4 regions of the Streptomyces sirii genome follow, and region 3 is predicted to be linked to each of the others. Evidence: riboswitches for the same ligand, from Rfam matches in the RefSeq annotation. Region 3 holds a riboswitch; each other region holds the start of a gene.
What was found. Region 3 has a riboswitch for cobalamin ahead of WAB15_RS10670 (cobalamin biosynthesis protein). Riboswitches for the same ligand answer to the same signal wherever they lie in the genome.

Region 1 (4,151 bases), 3.0 Mb from region 3:
GTGACCACGCGCCGGGGCGCCTGGCGGTAGGTCGTGGGCACACCGCAGTTCTCGACGGTGACCGGGTAGTGGCCGTCGGCGGACCTGCCGGCGGCGCGGTCCGGGGCGACCTCGGCCCCGCAGCCGGTCAGGGCGAGGGCGAGGACGGCGAGCAGGGCGGCCGGGCGGTGGATGCGCATGGTGGTCCTCACGGGGTGGTCGGGGCGATGCGGTCGAAGAGCAGTTGCACGGCGCCGGATTCGGGGTGCGTGACGCGGTGCGCGCGGACGTGGAAGACCTCGGCGAGCAGCTCCTCGGTCAGTACGTCGTGCGGGGCGCCGGAGGCGACGATGCGGCCGCCGGCGACGACGTACAGCTCGTCGCAGTGGACGGCGGCCAGATTGAGGTCGTGCAGGGCGGCGAGCACGGTCACCCCGCCCTCGGCCCCGTCCCCGGGGCGCCCCCAGCCCCGTACGAGCGCGAGCACCTCCAACTGCTGTGCGATGTCGAGGTGGTTGGTGGGCTCGTCGAGCACCAGCACCCTGGGCCGCTGGGCCAGCGCGCGGGCGATCAGCACCCGCTGCTTCTCGCCGCCGGACAGGCTCGTAAAGCCGCGGTCGGCCAGGTGACCGGTGCCGGTGCGCGACAGCGCCGCCGCACAGATCTCCCGGTCGGCGGCGCCGGGGCGCCCGGAGCCGCCGCGCTGGTGCGGCAGCCGCCCCATCGCGACGACCTCGGCGGCGGTGAAGTCGAAGTCGGTGGCGGTCTCCTGGGGGAGCACGGCCAGGCGCCGGGCCTGCTCGCGGGCGGTCATGGCGGCCAGCTCGGCGCCGTCGAGCCGTACGGTGCCGGCGGACGGGCGCAGCGCGCGGTAGACGCAGCGCAGCAGGGTGGACTTGCCGCTGCCGTTGGGGCCGACCAGCCCGATGAACCGGCCGCTGCCCGCGCGCAGGGTGATGTCGGACAGGAGGCGGACGCCCGCCACGTCCACCGACACGTCCTCGATGTCGACCCGCATCAGGCACCGCCCGAGAAGCTGTAGCCGCGCCGCCGCATCAGCGCGATGAAGCAGGGCACGCCGATCACGGCGGTGATCACCCCGACCGGCAGTTCGACGGGTGCCAGCAGCACCCGGGACAGGGTGTCCACCCACACCAGCAGCACCGCCCCGAGCAGCGGAGCGACGGCCAGCACCCGGCGGTGGTCGGCACCGACCAGCATCCGGGCCACATGCGGCACCATCAGCCCGACGAAGCCGATCGCGCCGCTGACCGCGACCACCGCGCCGGTGACGGCGGCCGCGATCACGAACAGCTCGCGGCGCATCCGACCGGCGTCCACGCCCAGGGCGGCGGCCGTCTCGTCCCCCATGGCCAGCGCGTTCAGCCGGCCCGCGGTCAGCAGCAGACGGGCCAGCGCGGCGGCCACCGCGACCGCGGCGATCGGCAGCGAGCCCCAGCCGGCCCCGCTCAGGCTCCCCAGCAGCCACATCATCGCCGAGCGGGCCGCCTCGCCGCGGTCGGCGGTGAAGACCATCAAGGTGGTGAGGGCGGAGAAGCCGTAGTACATCGCGGTGCCGGTCAGCACCAGCCGCAGCGGGGTCAGCCCATGGGCGGTGCGGGCCGCCGCGTACACCAGGGCCATGGCCAGCAGCGCGGAGGCGAACGCCGACGCCGACAGCGCCCAGACGCCCAGTGCGCCCAGCGCCCCGAAGAGCAGGACGGCGTTGGCGCCGACGGCCGCGCCGGAGGAGATGCCGAGGACGAACGGGTCGGCGAGGGCGTTGCGGACCAGCGCCTGGACGGCGACGCCGACGCCGGCCAGCCCGGCGCCGACGACCGCGGCCAGCAGCGCCCGGGGGAAGCGCAGCTGCCACACGATGGTGTACGGGGCGACCTCGTCGGGCGCGAGGGTGCCGCCGGTCAGCCCGGCACCGAGGTAGCGCAGCACCTGCGCCCAGCTCACCCCGGCGGCGCCGAGGCCGACGCCGCACAGCAGGGAGCAGAGGAGGACGGCGCACAGCGCGGCCACCAGGGGGGTGGTTCGGGCGGGGGGTGCCAAGGGACCTGCGCCTTCGGCTCGGGCCGAGGGCGCAGGGAAGGGAGCGGCGGCCGGAGCGCCCCGGCTCACACCGGGAGGCGCCCGAAGGCAACGGCGGCGTCCCCTCGCAGTCCACGGCGAGTTGAAAGGATCGGGCGCCGCCGCGGGCGATCGGGCTTGCGGAAGGGGTCTTCCGCTTACCGTTGCGGGTCAGCGCCGGACTCTCACCGGACTTCCCCCGCGGGGCGCGTCACACGAAAGGGCCGGTCAGCCCTGGTACGGGGTGCCGTCCGGGTTGAAGAAGGCGACCCCGTCCGGCATGTCGTCGGGCAGGCTCTCGGCCCACTCCTTCAGACCGGCGACCTTCTTCAGGTGCGCCGACATGTACGGGCGCAGCGGCACGTCCGGGGTGGACTTCTCGCCGACCCACATCAGGTCGCCCTTGACGTAGCCGTAGAGCCGCTTGCCGCCGCTGTACGGGCCGGAGGCGGCGGTGCGGGCGACGGCGTCGGTGGCCAGGTCGATCTGCGGCTTCTTGTCGGCCAGCTCGCCGTACCAGACCTCCACCACGCCCTGGTCGCGGATCATGACGATCTCGACCTTGCGGTCCGCGTCGACGCGCCAGTAGCCGCTCTCGGTCTCCAGTGGGCGGACCTTGTTGCCCTCGCCGTCGAGCACCCAGCTGTGCGAGGTGTACTCCAGGAAGTCGCGGCCGTCGTGGGCGAAGACGACCTCCTGCCCGAAGTTGCACTTCTCGGTGCCGGGGAAGTCGGCGACGCCGGCGCCCTCCCAGCGGCCGAGGAGGAAGGCGAGCGGCACCAAGGCCGGGTTCAGGTCGGACGGGATCTCGATCATGACAGCTCAGGCGATCTATTGAGGGGGCAGTCGGCAGGGGTGCGCGAAGCGCTGCGGCGAAGGGCGGAGCTGGGCGGCGCGCAGGCCGCTCAGCGCTGGCCCTGGTACAGCTTCTTCCAGGTCAGACCGGCGAACGCGATCACGCCGACGCCGACCAGAACCAGCAGGGTGGTGAAGAATGCCTCAAGCACGAGCGCGCTCCTTGGACGGAGTGAGGGTGTAACGGACCGCCTGCGAGTCTAGTCGGCGCGGGGAACGGCGGCGCTGTGAGGTCGTCCCCCAAGCTCTAAAGGAGCAGAGGGCACCCGCATCGCGCCGGTGCCCGCTCTACTCTTGCCTTATGGCGAAGAAGCTCGTGATCAAGGTGACGGCGGGTGCGGACGCGCCCGAGCGCTGCTCGCAGGCGTTCACGGTGGCGGCGGTGGCGGTGGCCAGCGGCGTCGAGGTGTCGCTGTGGCTGACCGGGGAGTCGGTGTGGTTCGCGCTGCCGGGGCGGGCGGCCGAGTTCGAGCTGCCGCACGCCGCGCCGCTGCCGGAGCTGATCGACGGGATCCGCGCGGGCGGCGGGGCGATCACGGTGTGCACCCAGTGCGCGGCCCGGCGGAACATCGAGCAGAAGGACCTGATCGAGGGGGCGGGCATCGCCGGCTCCCAGCTCTTCGTCAGCGAGATCATGCCGGATGACGTGCAGGCGCTGGTGTACTGACCGTGGTCCCGACGGACGCGCACCGGGCGCTGGTGTACTGACCGTGGCCCCGACGGACGCGCACCGGGCGCTGGTGTACTGAGCGTGTCCGGCAGCCGGGCGCCGCGCCGGGCCGTCTACCGCGGATGCTTGTCGTCGCCCCGGTCGTCCAGCTCGCGCCACCAGCGGTCGGACTCGGGGTCGCCCGACTCGTCCCACCAGCGTTCGCCGGGCTCCCGGCGGTTGCCGATGATCGCCGCGATCGGCGGGATGACCATGGCGACCAGGCACATGCCCACCGCGGCCGGCACCGACCACAGCCGCACCACGCCCCACGCCAGCACGAAAAGCACCAGGCACACGCCCATCAGCACGAAGTAGCGGCGGTGGCGGCGCTCGGCGGGCGACCGGCGGCGGCTGTCCATAGCTCCACGGTAAGTCCGCGGCGAGGCGGAAAGAAGCCGCCGCGAAGGCCCGTTCCGTCCCCCCCGGGCACGCCGAAGGGCCGCACCCCCGCAAAGGCGTCCAAACCTCTGGGGTGCGGCCCTCCGGCCGTACGAAGGTGCCCGAAGGCCGCCGTCAGACGGCGATG
Region 2 (4,151 bases), 3.7 Mb from region 3:
TCCGCCCAGCGGGGCTCGGCGTTCGGGTAGTGGTCCGGGTGCAGCACACCGCGGGCGGTGCGGGTCGCCGACCAGGCCGGGTGCGGGCCGTGCCGCTCGGCGAGGTCCGCGGACGCCTCGTACGCGGCGAGCATGATCCGCTCGGAGATCCGGGTCGACAGCTCCTGCGCCTGGGCCGAGTCGAAGGGCAGCCGCAGCCGGAAGAAGACGTCCTGCAGGCCCATCAGGCCCAGACCCACCGGGCGCCAGCGGGAGTTGGAGGCCCCGGCCTGATCGGTCGGGTAGAAGTTGATGTCCACGACGCGGTCGAGGAAGGTGACGGCGGTACGGACCGTGGCGTCCAGCTTCTCCCAGTCCATCGCCTCCTCCCAGCCGGCGGCCTCGTCGCCCAGGTGGGCGGCGAGGTTGACCGACCCCAGGTTGCAGACCGCGGTCTCGCCGTCGTCGGTCACCTCCAGGATCTCCGTGCACAGGTTGGAGGAGTGCACGACCTGGCCGGGCTCGGCGGTCTGGTTGGCGGTGCGGTTGGCGGCGTCCTTGAACGTCATCCAGCCGTTGCCGGTCTGCGCCAGGGTGCGCATCATGCGGGAGTACAGCACCCGCGCCGGGATCTGCTTGAGCGCCCGGCCCTCGGCCTCGGCCCTGCGGTACGCGGCGTCGAACTCCTCGCCCCACAGGTCCACCAGCTCCGGGGCGTCCGAGGGGGAGAACAGCGACCAGTCGGCGTCCGCCTCCACCCGGCGCATGAACTCGTCCGGGATCCAGTGCGCGATGTTCAGGTTGTGGGTGCGGCGGGCCTCCTCACCGGTGTTGTCGCGCAGCTCCAGGAACTCCTCGATGTCGGCGTGCCAGGTCTCCAGGTAGACACAGGCGGCGCCCTTGCGCCGGCCGCCCTGGTTCACGGCCGCGACCGAGGCGTCCAGGGTGCGCAGGAACGGCACGATGCCGTTGGAGTGCCCGTTGGTGCCGCGGATCAGCGAACCGCGGGCGCGGATGCGGGAGTACGACAGGCCGATGCCGCCGGCGTGCTTCGACAGCCGCGCCACCTGGTGGTAGCGGTCGTAGATCGAGTCCAGCTCGTCCAGCGGGGAGTCCAGCAGGTAGCAGGACGACATCTGCGGGTGGCGGGTGCCGGAGTTGAACAGGGTGGGGGAGGAGGGCAGGTACGACAGCGAGCTGGTGAGGCGGTACAGCTCGGCGACGTCGTCCAGGGCGCGCTCGCTGTGGTCTTCGGCGAGGCCGCAGGCCACCCGCAGCAGGAAGTGCTGGGGGGTCTCGATGACCTGGCGGGTGGTCGGGTGGCGCAGCAGGTAGCGCGAGTGCAGGGTGCGCAGCCCGAAGTACCCGAACCGGTCGTCGGCCCCGTCGGCGAGCGCCCGGTCGACCAGGGCGTTCAGCCGGGCGGCGTGGGTCGCGACGAACTGCGCGGTCTCATCGGCGATCAGGCCCTCGCGGTGGCCGACCTCGACGGAGGCGGAGAAGGCGACCGCCCCCTGTTCGGCCGCCTCCTCCGAGATCGAGAGGGTGAGCAGCCGCGCGGCGAGCTTGGAGTACTGCGGCTCGTCACCGATCAGCCCGGCCGCGGCCTCGATGGCCAGCGACCGCAGTTCGGACTCGCCCGCGCCCTCGTACCGGCCGCGCAGGGCGGCGGCGGCCACCTTGCCGGGGTCGGTCGCGGTCAGGTCCTCGGTCAGCTTCGTCAGGGTGCGCAGCAGCGCAACGCCTGGACCGTCCCGCCCGTCCTCGCCCGGACCGCCGTCGGCGGGGGCGGCAGGCGCGGTCACCGCAGGCTGCACGACCTCGGCGTCTGACGCGGGCTCCGTTGGCGCGATGGTCACGTGATGCTCTCCCTCACTCGGCGGGGGCCGGGAGGGAGGGGCGCGACGGTCGCACGCGCGCATGCCGCACCCCGTGACGGTCAGGGGTGCGCGGGCACACCGCGCGGCGTCCACCGGCCCAACCCTCGGGGCCCGGACGTATCGACGTCCGCACCGATGGCGGTGCGGGCGTACCGTCGGCAGGTCCTCGGACTTCACGGGCGCGCGGCAGGGCCCTAGTCAGGCCACTGGGCGCGCTCTTACACCGTTGCGGGACAGTTCCGGATTCCCACCGGATTCCCCTGCGGCGACAGCGAGGACGAGCATACATCTTGTGCTGTCCCCCGCACGCACCCCCACATCTTGTGTCGCCACCTCATACCACTCCGACAGGTGTGCGAAGCGTCAGGGGGCGGGGGGAGCGCTCGGCACGGCTCTCAGGCCCGGCCTGGGGCGCCTTTCAGGCCATATCCCGCGCGAACGCCCAGAGCGTGATCCCCGGTACCGGCTCCCAGTCCCGTTCCTCGGCGCGCACGAATCCCAGCCGGCGGTAGAGCCGGTGCGCGGGCAGCACATGCCGTGGCGTGGACAGCACCATGCCGCTCAGCCCGAGCGCCCGCGCCCGCTCCAGACACGCCGCCACCAACGCCTCCCCGACGCCTCGTCCGCGCCCCTCGGGCCGCACCGCGAGCATCCGGAACTCCCCCTCCCCGGGCCGCGCCAGCTCCGCGTACGGACTCCCGTACGCGGAGAAGGTGACCGTCCCCACCACCCGCTCGTCCGGCCCCTCCACGGCCACCAGCACCTCCGCCTGCTCCGCCCGCTCGGCCACCTTCCGCAGCCTCGCCGCGTACCTGTCTCCCGCACCGGCCACCAGCAGCCCATCGGTCAGATAGACCGCCACCAGCAACTCCCCGACCGCACCGAACTCCGCCTGGCGCACGGGCCTGATCGTGATGTCCATGGGGCCAGTGTGAGGGTGGGGCTGATGGCGGGGTGGTTGTCGGCGGCCTCGGCTATCGTCGGTTTTACGTTCCCTGCTCCGTCCAGTGGAAGAAGGAGAGGTCTCATGACCGCGCTCGCTGACCGGCCACACATTATGGATACCGAGCACTTCGAAGAGGCCGCCCGGATACTCGCCCGCCTGGAAGAAGGCGCGCGGTTGGAACTCATCGACGGGAAGGTCAGGAGCAAGCCGATGCCGGATGGGGATCACGGGCGGATCATCCAGTGGTTGCTTCGCATCTGCATGCAGCACCGGCCCGAGCTTTTCCTCGATCCAACCCAGGGGCTGAAGGCGCAGGCGTACCGAAACGGCCGCGCCCGTCCAGATGGCTCGCTCGCACCCGCTGATGCCTTCGTTGGCCAAGGCGAGTGGGCAGACCCTGGCCCGGTACTGATGGTCGTCGAAGTCACTTCCCACGACTCCGACACCGACAAGCGCGACAGGGTCGAGAAGCGCAGTGCGTATGCGGAGACCGGTATCCCGATCTATCTGTTGATCGATCGGCAGGCCTGCCAGGTCGTGGTCTACAGCGAGCCCGACGGCGTCTGCTACGAGAACATCCACACTGTGCCGTACGGCAAGACGATCCACCTGCCGGACCCCGTCGGCATCACCCTCGAAACCGAGCCGCTCAAGGACTGGGTGAACTAGCCCCTCCCACCTCTGCGAAATGGGCCGCCGCAACCCCGAGGGGTTGCGGCGGCCCATTTCGGGTCAACGCCGACGCCTCAGTGCCCCGCCGGTGCCCCCGCCGTAGCCGACGGCAGCTCCGCCGAGACGCCCTCGTCGCCGATGTCCGCGGTGTAGTCGCCGGGGCTGGTCTCGTCGACGCCCTCAGGGGCCTTCATGGCCTTCAGGACGAACGTCAGGACGACCGTCACCACGAGGTTCAGGACGAGGGCGGTCAGGCCGATGTAGCCGATCTCGCCGATCCCGGGGATCTCCTTGCTGGAGCCGCCGAAGTGAGCCTGGGTGGGGCTCGCGACACCGTATGCCGCGAGCGTGCCGTAGAGCATGCCGACCGCCCAGCCGGTCAGCAGCGCCCAGCGGTGGAACCAGCGGGTGAACAGGCCGCCGACCAGGGCCGGCAGGGTCTGCAGGATCCAGATGCCGCCCAGCAGCTGGAAGTTGATGGCGACGGTCTTGTCCATGGTGAGGACGAAGACCAGCGCGCCGACCTTGACCAGCAGGGAGACGAGCTTGGCGACCTTGTGCTCCTGCTCGGGCGTGGCGGCGGGCTTGAGGAAGTCCTTGTAGACGTTGCGGGTGAACAGGTTGGCCGCGGCGATGGACATGATGGCCGCCGGTACCAGTGCGCCGATCCCGAT
Region 3 (4,151 bases):
GGACCTCCACCACGGCGCGGGTGAAGAGGCTGCCGCCGGCCGGCTCGTCGCCGCTGAAGATCCGGCGGTTGGGCTGGGCGGCCATCAGCAGCGACACGGGCTTGCGCAGGGAGTGGAAGGCGCCGTCGGCGTTGCCGGCGTAGCAGCACTCCAGGACGATCACGATGCGCTCGGCCCGCGCGTTGTCGAGGCAGGAGAGCACCATGTCCTGCCAGGAGACGGTGGTGTGGCTCTGCCGGGGCACCGAGGCGCCGACCATCAGCTGCAGATCGCCGCCGTCGCTGCCGACCCGGCCGTGGCCGGAGAAGTGCACCAGCAGCAGACCGCGGGCCTCGTCGGCGGCGGCCTTGAGGGCCTGCCCCAGCTCCCAGGGCTCCGCGGGGCGGCAGAGCTCGACCTCGTCGGCGGTGAACAGGTCCGTGGCGGTCAGCGCCCGCCGCAGCTCGGTGGCGTTGTCCTCCACCGCCGGCAGGCCGGTCAGGGTCGTGTAGTCATGGACACAGACCAGCAGCGCCCGGTTGATCTTTCCCCGCGCGTCGTATTCGGACATCCGGGTCAGCCCTCGCCGGTGCTGCCGCCCTCACGTGCCGGTCCGCCCGGATCGGGGCGGTCGGTGTCGCCGACCGCCTGCAGCTCACCGCCCGTGCCGGCGTCGACGGCGGGCGCCTCGCCCTCGGCCCGCTCCTCCTTGCGGCGCCGCAGCCACTCCCGCAGGGCGATGCCCAGCCCCTTCGTGACCTCGGCGGCGACCGCGCCGACGATCACCAGGATCAGGTCGTCCACTCCCACGGCCATGTCGCCGGGGCCGGCCGCGGCGGCGCCGTCCGTGCCGGCCGCGTCCTGGGCGGGGCGCGGCCGCTGCTCCCACGTGTGGTCCCGGCGGCTCAGCCAGGGTTCGCGCTCCAGCCACACCTGGAGGTCGTCGATGTCCTGCTGCGGATTGTTCGTCCCCGTGATCCTGATGCGGATCTCGTGATGACCGGCGCTCTCCGGCATCCCCCAGCCCCCTTCCGGCGGCCCCTTCGCCCCCGTGCAACAGATAGTGACGTGGGATCAGGGGCTCAGGCAACCGTCTGTGACGCGGCCGCCACCCTGTGGCGTGTGCCACAGCGCCTGCCACGGGGCAGCGTCGCAGGTCAAGGATGAGTTGACGGGCGTTCGCGGGGCGTGGTGGACTGCCGGAGCCAATCGGCGACAGATGAGGAAGTCCGGTGAGAATCCGGCGCGGTCCCGCCACTGTCACCGGGGAGCGTTCCTCCAGCGAAGGCCACGGTCCGCCTCGCGTACGTCTGACGGCGTACCAGGACTGGAAGGCCGGGGGCCACGCCGATCCGGGAGCCAGGAGACTCTTGTCGCCGTCACGTCGAGCCAGGGCGCGGACCCTGAGTGAGGACATACCGCCATGCCCGGCTGCCCTTCGAGAGCACCACTGCACGGCCCCACAGGGCCCCTTCCGGCGGTCTGACCCGATGCGCGGCGAACACGCGGGATACGCGTGCGGCGCGGCCCTGGGCTTCCTCGCCGACCTGATCGCGGCGGATCCGCGGCGCGGCCATCCGGTGGCCGCGTTCGGCCGGGCCGCGGGCGCCGTGGAGCGCCGGCTGTGGCGCGACCACCGCGGGTACGGCGCGGCACATGCCGTGCTGTGCGCGGGCGGTGCGGCCGCCGGAGCCGCCCTGCTCCAGCGCGCCGCGGGACGCTCCCGCGGCGCCCGGGTCGCACTGACCGCGGCGACGGTCTGGGCCGTGCTGGGCGGCACCTCGCTGGGCCGGGAGGCACGCGCCGTCGGCGGAGCGCTCACGGCGGGCGATCTGGACGTGGCGCGGGAGCGGCTGCCGCATCTGTGCGGGCGCGATCCGCAGGCGCTGGACGGGCCCCAGTTGGCCCGCGCGGTGGTGGAGTCGGTCGCCGAGAACACCTCGGACGCGGTGGTGGGCGCCCTGGTGTGGGGCGCGCTCGGCGGGGTGCCCGGCCTGGTGGCGTTCCGGGCGGTGAACACGCTGGACGCGATGGTGGGTCACAAGTCGCCGCGCCACCGCCGCTTCGGCTGGGCCTCGGCCCGGCTCGACGACCTCGCCGGCTGGCCCGGCTCCCGGTTGACGGCCACCCTGGCCGTGCTCGCCGGCCCCGACCGGCGCGGCGCGCTGCGGGCCTGGCGGGCGGACGGCGGGGCGCACCCGAGCCCCAACGCGGGCCCGGTGGAGGCGTCGTTCGCGGGTGCGCTGGGCGTCCGACTGGGCGGCACGCTGGCGTACGGCGGGCGGGTCGAGCACCGCCCGGTGCTCAACGGCGGGGCGCGGCCGGTCGCGGCGGGCGACATCGAGCGGGCGGTACGGCTGTCGCGGAAGGTGAGCGCGCTGGCGCTGGCGACGACGGTGGCGGGGCGGCTGGTGGCGGGCGCGGTGTCCCACAGGAGCGCGGCGCGCCGCGGGAGCGGGAGGAAGAGCCGGTGAACGGGCGGAGCAAGGTGTCCGGCGGGACCGTCGGCGGGGGCCTGTTGGTGGCCGGTACGACGTCGGACGCCGGCAAGAGCGTGGTGACGGCGGGGATCTGCCGCTGGCTGGTGCGCCAGGGCGTGCGGGTGGCGCCCTTCAAGGCGCAGAACATGTCGCTGAACTCGTTCGTCACGCGCGAGGGCGCGGAGATCGGCCGGGCCCAGGCGATGCAGGCCGCCGCGGCGCGGGTGGAGCCGACCGCGCTGATGAACCCCGTGCTGCTCAAGCCGGGCGGCGACCGCAGCAGCCAGGTGGTGCTGCTGGGCAAGCCGGTCGGCGAGCTCAGTGCCCGCGGCTACCACGCGGGCCGGCAGGAGCAGTTGCTCGGCACGGTGACCGACTGCCTGGCCGAGCTGCGGCGTACCCATGACGCGGTGATCTGCGAGGGCGCCGGCAGCCCCGCCGAGATCAACCTGCGGCGCACCGACATCGTCAACATGGGCATCGCCCGGGCCGCCCGGATACCGGTCGTCGTGGTCGGCGACATCGACCGCGGCGGGGTGTTCGCGTCCTTCTTCGGCACCACCGCGCTGCTGTCGAAGGAGGACCAGGCGCTGGTGGCGGGGTACCTCGTCAACAAGTTCCGGGGCGATGTGACGCTTTTGGAGCCCGGCCTGGAGATGATGCGGCGTCTGAGCGGGCGGCCGACGCTGGGCGTGCTGCCGTTCGCGCACGGGCTGGGCATCGACGAGGAGGACGGCCTGCGGTTCTCACTGCGCGGTGCGGTCCGCGAGAGCGTGGTGGCGCCGCCGCACGGCGCCGATGTGCTGCGGGTCGCGGTCGCCGCCGTCCCGCTGATGTCGAACTTCACGGACGTGGACGCGCTGGCCGCCGAACCGGGCGTGGTGGTGCGGTTCGTGGACCGGGCCGAGGAACTGGCCGACGCGGATCTGGTGGTGCTGCCGGGGACCCGGGGCACCGTCCGGGCGCTTGCGTGGCTGCGCGAGCGCGGCCTCGCGGACGCGATCGTCCGGCGGGCCGCCGAGGGCCGCCCGGTGCTGGGTATCTGCGGCGGCTTCCAGATGCTGGGCGAGCGCATCGAGGACGAGGTCGAGTCGAGGGCGGGCACGGTCGAAGGACTGGGACTGCTGCCCGTACGGGTGCGGTTCGCGGCGGAGAAGACCCTCGCGCGGCCGGCCGGCGTGGCGCTGGGCGAGCCGGTGGAGGGGTACGAGATCCACCACGGCGTCGCCGAAGTGACCGGCGGCGACGAGGCGTTCATGTCCGATGGCCGAGGGCACGGCCTCGACGGCTGCCGGGTCGGCTCCGTATGGGGCACGCACTGGCACGGCTCGCTGGAGAGCGACGGCTTCCGCCGGGCGTTCCTGCGGCGGGTGGCGGCGGACGCGGGGCGGGCCTTCGTCCCGGCCCCCGACACGAGCTTCGCCGGTCTGCGCGAGGAGCAGCTGGACCGGCTGGGCGATCTGATCGAGGAGCACGCGGACACCGACGCGCTGCTCCGGCTGATCGAGGAAGGGGTGCCGGAGGGGCTGCCGTTCGTGCCTCCGGGGGCGCCATGAGGGGTACGCATGGGACGGATCGGGCCGGCGACGTGGAGGATGACAAGGCATGACAACGGTGCACAACACGACCCCGCAGTACCCCTTCACCGCGGTCGTGGGGATGGACGACCTGCGGCTCGCGCTGCTGCTGAAC
Region 4 (4,151 bases), 610 kb from region 3:
GCGCTGTTCCGGCAGGCCATGAGAAGCAGTGAAGCGGTGCGTCTTCGCTGGCGAAACCCCACCGCATTCGGCCCTGGTATCCAGAGCGGCAAGACGGCTCGATCTCGCCATCATGTGGGAGGCATCCGATGCCATTCATCGACATCAAGGTGATCGCAGGAGTGTTCACGCCCGAAGAGAAGCAGAAGATGGTCGAAGGTGTCTCCGAGGCGTTGATCGCCATCGAGGGCGAGGCGCTGCGGCCGGTGACGCACGTCGTGATCACCGAGACACCCAGCGGCGAATGGGCAGTCGGCGGTAAGGCTCTGACGGCCGAAGACGTTAAGGCCAAGAGGGTCGGCTAGCCCAGCCGGCACGAGTCTTCGAGCTCCTGTCGATTGCCGGGCAGTAGTACATCCGTGACCTGGAGTGCCTACTCGGCGACATCACAGGCGACGACCGGCATGCTCAGCACCGACTCCTCCCTTCGGCCCGGCCGACACCACCAGCGACAGGTTCGAAGCCTGTTGTGCCCACAGTGGTGACCGTGAGGTCGGTGGCCCCCGACTCGTTTGAGTCGGGGGTCTCTTTCGTACCCGGGGGCGGTGGGGTGGTGGGGGCGGGGTGCTCCGGGGGCTGTTGATTGTGGTGTGGGGGTGTGTATCGTTCCCGGTATCTTGAAGTTTCAAGTAAGTGGTCACGTGGTGTCGTGGCGGGAGAACGGGAGCGGGTTCATGGCTGTACGGCGGCTCAATCACGCGGTGCTGTATGTCCGGGATGTGGCGAGGGCTGTTGATTTTTACGGTGGGGCGCTGGGGCTCACCGTGGATGTGGAGATACCGGGGCGGGCGGCCTTCCTCAGTGCGCCCGGCTCGCTCAACGATCACGACCTGGGGCTGTTCGCGGTGGGGGCGGATGCTCCGGGGCCGGAGGCTGGGCGGGTCGGGCTGTACCACCTGGCCTGGGAGGTCGGCACGCTCGGCGAACTGGCCGCGGCCGAGGCACGGCTGGGTGAGCGCGGTGCGCTGGTCGGCGCCACCGACCACCTCGTCTCCAAGTCCCTTTACGCCAAGGACCCGGACGGCAACGAGTTCGAGGTGATGTGGCGGGTTCCGCGGGAGGACTGGCCGGGGCCGGAGCAGGCGGACCGGCTGCGGCCGCTGGATCTGGCGGTGGCGCTGAAGCGCTGGGGGCCGGATCTGGTGACGGGCGCCGCGGCCGGCTCGGCCACGTGAGACGAGGAGGCGCGGCCCGCGCGCCGTGCCTCAGGAGCCCGGCGCCGGTGCCGGCTGCTCTGCCGCCTTCGCCCGGTCCGCCGCCTCCGCTCGCTGCGCCCAGCGCTTCTCCACGCCGCTCAGTCGCCAGTACGCCAGCGCCGCGGCCCACACCACGACGAACAGGCCGACGATGATGAAGCCGACGTTGTCGAGGTCGAGGGTGGAGATCCAGCCGGTCAGCGGGTCGTTGAGGGCGAGTTTGTCGTGCAGCACGGTCACCAGCTCGATCGTGCCGATGAAGAAGGCGACGGCGATCGACAGGCCGGTGATGGTGAGGTTGTAGTAGACCTTGCGCACCGGGTTGGAGAACGCCCACTGGTAGGCGAAGTTCATGAACGTGCCGTCGAGGGTGTCGAACAGGCTCATCCCGGCGGCGAACAGCAGCGGCAGGCACAGGATCGCGTACCACGGCAGGCCGGCCGCGGCGCCGCTGCCCGCCATCACCATCAGGGTCACCTCGGTCGCGGTGTCGAAGCCGAGCCCGAAGAGGAAGCCGAGCGGGAACATCTGGCCGGGGCGGGAGATCGACCGGGTGAAGCGCCCCAGGAAGCGGTTCATGAAGCCGCGTGAATCCAGGCGCTGCTCCAGCTCGGCCTCGTCGTACCGGCCGTCGCGCATACCGCGGAAGACCCGCCAGATCCCGGCCAGTGCGATGAGGTTGAGGGCCGCGATGAGGTAGAGGAACGTCCCCGAGACCGTGGTGCCGATGGTGCCGAGGATCTGGTGGGTGCCGGATTCGTCGTTGAGCAGGGTGCCGGCGAGCTGGGCGCCGCCGGCCACGAGGGCGGCCATCACGACCACCACGCTGGAGTGGCCGAGCGCGAACCAGAAGCCCACCGAGACCGGCCGCTTGCCGTCGGCCATCAGCTTGCGGGTGGTGTTGTCGATCGCGGCGATGTGGTCGGCGTCGAAGGCGTGCCGCATACCGAGGGTGTATGCGGTGACGCCGAGTCCGGCGCCGAAGACCTGGCTTCCGACGGAGTAGTGGTGCGGGACGACGAGCAGGAAGAGCACGCCGAAGGCGACGACGTGCAGACCGGCTATGACGGCCATCAGGCCGGCGGTACGGACGGTGTCCTGCCGGCGCCAGCGGAACGCGGCGGGGGCAGGGGTGTTCGGGGTATCGGTGGACAGGGCCATCCGGCGGTCACGCTCCAGCACCTCGTGGATCAGTTCGTGAGATGCCGTGGCCGGTCTCCTGGCTTACGGGTGCACGCGTCCGTCCCCGCCTTCCCGGCCGCGGGCTGCGGTCAGTGGCGCCGTACACGCCGTGCGCATACGGAAAGGGCTGGAAACTCCCCGATCACAGTGGCGAGGGCCGCTCCGGCCTGGGACCACAAGGTCCGGCACCGGTCTTCCCGATCACCACGGCTCGATCACTCTATCTGCCGAGGAGGACGGGCGGGGGTGCGGACCAGCGGCAGCGGCGGTCTCATGGGCGGTGGCCGCAGGGAGAGTCGGAGTGCCGGCAGGCCGGTATACGGGGGCGCCGGGTCATCACGGGGGTAGTCCGAGGATGGTCAGTAGTCCAAGGACGAGAGGAAGGCGTGCAGTTCGCGGTCGAAGAGCGCGGTGTTCTCCAGATTGACCATATGGGCAGCGCCCGGTATGCGGACTCTTCGGGCGCCGGGGACGGTCAGCGCTATGGCATGGGCGTTGGCGGAGATGTCCGTACTGTCGAGGTCGCCGTCGAAGACGACCGTCGGCACCCGGACCTCGCCCAGGCGGTCCGCGGCCCCGACCTCAAGGGGCATTCCGGCGCCCAGCCCGTCGGCATGCACCTCCACATTGGCCTCGGCCGAGGCGCGCATCCGCTCGCGGAACCCCGGGTGCACGGTGGATGGTTCGCGATGCGGACCGTCCACCCACATCCGCAGGAAGTGCTCGACATAGCGCTCCGCGCCGTCCGGTGCGCCGATGGCCGCCACCTGCTCCTTGATGTGCGCCAGGACGAAGGGGTCGGTGAAGGCGCGGCCGCTGATGCCGGGGGAGGCGAGCGCGAGGGCCGTCACCCGGTCCGGGTGGGCTATCGCGGCGTCGAGGGCGACCCGCGCACCGTGTGAGAGACCGACGAGTACGGCGCTGGGGGCGTCGAGCACGTCCAGGAGGGTGCACAGGTCGTCGTGGTTGGCGTAGTCCCCCTCCACCGTGGAGGACAGGCCGTGGCCGCGGAAGTCGTAGCGGATCGCGCGAAGGCCGGAGTTCACCAGCCAGGTGAACTGTTCGTCCCACATGTGCTGGTCGAGCATGCCGCCGTGCAGCAGTACCACCGCGGGGCCCGAGCCGGCCGTCTCGTAGAACAGCTCGCCGTCGTCGACCGGCACGAGGCCGTTGTCGACCTCGGACCAGTCGGTGATTGCTCGGGTCATGCTCCGGACCGTCCTTTGCGCGTGAGGTGCATGGAGTGGGTGGGGATTGGGATGGATTGGGCGGAGTGGGTGGGGTTGGTCGGGTGGGTGGAGTTTGCGTTGTGGGTGGTAGTAGTTGCGTGCTTGTTGCTTATGGATGCGGTGTCGCCGTCATTGTTACTTGTCGTTGATGTCGGCATTCTCCGATGGAACGTGTGAGCCGTTCGCCAGGTGCCGGAATTCCTCGCCGAGTCGGTCGAGTACGTGCAGGGTCGTGCGGACGTCCTCGGTGGGCAGGTCGGCCAGTCGTCGCCGCAGCTCCGTCGCCTCGAACTCCTGGATCCCGTGTATCGCCGCCGCGCCCTCGGCGGTGAGCTCGATCAGGGAGGAGCGGCGGTGTGCCGGGTTGGGTGCCGTCACGACCAGGCCCAGCTCCGCGGCGTGGTTCACCCAGCGCTGCACCGGCTGTCTGTCGAGCCCCATCGAGCGGGCCAACTGCGGCACGGTCCGGGGGCCTTCGCTGCGCAGGGCGTCCAGCAGTGCGTGT

Region 1: linked by a shared signal. The riboswitch ahead of WAB15_RS24195 (FecCD family ABC transporter permease) and the one ahead of WAB15_RS10670 (cobalamin biosynthesis protein) in region 3 are both predicted to bind cobalamin.
Region 2: linked by a shared signal. The riboswitch ahead of WAB15_RS27340 (ribonucleoside-diphosphate reductase subunit alpha) and the one ahead of WAB15_RS10670 (cobalamin biosynthesis protein) in region 3 are both predicted to bind cobalamin.
Region 4: linked by a shared signal. The riboswitch ahead of WAB15_RS13300 (HoxN/HupN/NixA family nickel/cobalt transporter) and the one ahead of WAB15_RS10670 (cobalamin biosynthesis protein) in region 3 are both predicted to bind cobalamin.

Annotation. Positions count from the first base shown of each region.
Region 1 covers NZ_CP147982.1:5,340,753-5,344,903, forward strand. Annotated here, with positions in the region: gene WAB15_RS24185 (ABC transporter substrate-binding protein) at 1-179, opposite strand, end outside; gene WAB15_RS24190 (ABC transporter ATP-binding protein) at 188-997, opposite strand; gene WAB15_RS24195 (FecCD family ABC transporter permease) at 997-2,040, opposite strand; cobalamin riboswitch at 2,164-2,294, opposite strand; gene WAB15_RS24200 (FABP family protein) at 2,287-2,874, opposite strand; gene WAB15_RS24205 (DsrE family protein) at 3,215-3,580, shown strand; gene WAB15_RS24210 (hypothetical protein) at 3,697-3,927, opposite strand; gene WAB15_RS24215 (DUF1416 domain-containing protein) at 4,139-4,151, opposite strand, start outside.
Region 2 covers NZ_CP147982.1:6,041,336-6,045,486, forward strand. Annotated here, with positions in the region: gene WAB15_RS27340 (ribonucleoside-diphosphate reductase subunit alpha) at 1-1,838, opposite strand, end outside; cobalamin riboswitch at 1,999-2,161, opposite strand; gene WAB15_RS27345 (GNAT family N-acetyltransferase) at 2,278-2,781, opposite strand; gene WAB15_RS27350 (Uma2 family endonuclease) at 2,887-3,474, shown strand; gene mctP (monocarboxylate uptake permease MctP) at 3,552-4,151, opposite strand, start outside.
Region 3 covers NZ_CP147982.1:2,343,763-2,347,913, forward strand. Annotated here, with positions in the region: gene WAB15_RS10660 (caspase family protein) at 1-550, opposite strand, end outside; gene WAB15_RS10665 (hypothetical protein) at 556-996, opposite strand; cobalamin riboswitch at 1,199-1,349, shown strand; gene WAB15_RS10670 (cobalamin biosynthesis protein) at 1,470-2,453, shown strand; gene WAB15_RS10675 (cobyric acid synthase) at 2,450-4,015, shown strand; gene WAB15_RS10680 (putative cobaltochelatase) at 4,065-4,151, shown strand, end outside.
Region 4 covers NZ_CP147982.1:2,950,387-2,954,537, reverse strand. Annotated here, with positions in the region: gene WAB15_RS13310 (4-oxalocrotonate tautomerase family protein) at 129-344, shown strand; gene WAB15_RS13305 (VOC family protein) at 714-1,214, shown strand; gene WAB15_RS13300 (HoxN/HupN/NixA family nickel/cobalt transporter) at 1,245-2,396, opposite strand; cobalamin riboswitch at 2,427-2,641, opposite strand; gene WAB15_RS13295 (alpha/beta fold hydrolase) at 2,777-3,625, opposite strand; gene WAB15_RS13290 (MarR family winged helix-turn-helix transcriptional regulator) at 3,782-4,151, opposite strand, start outside.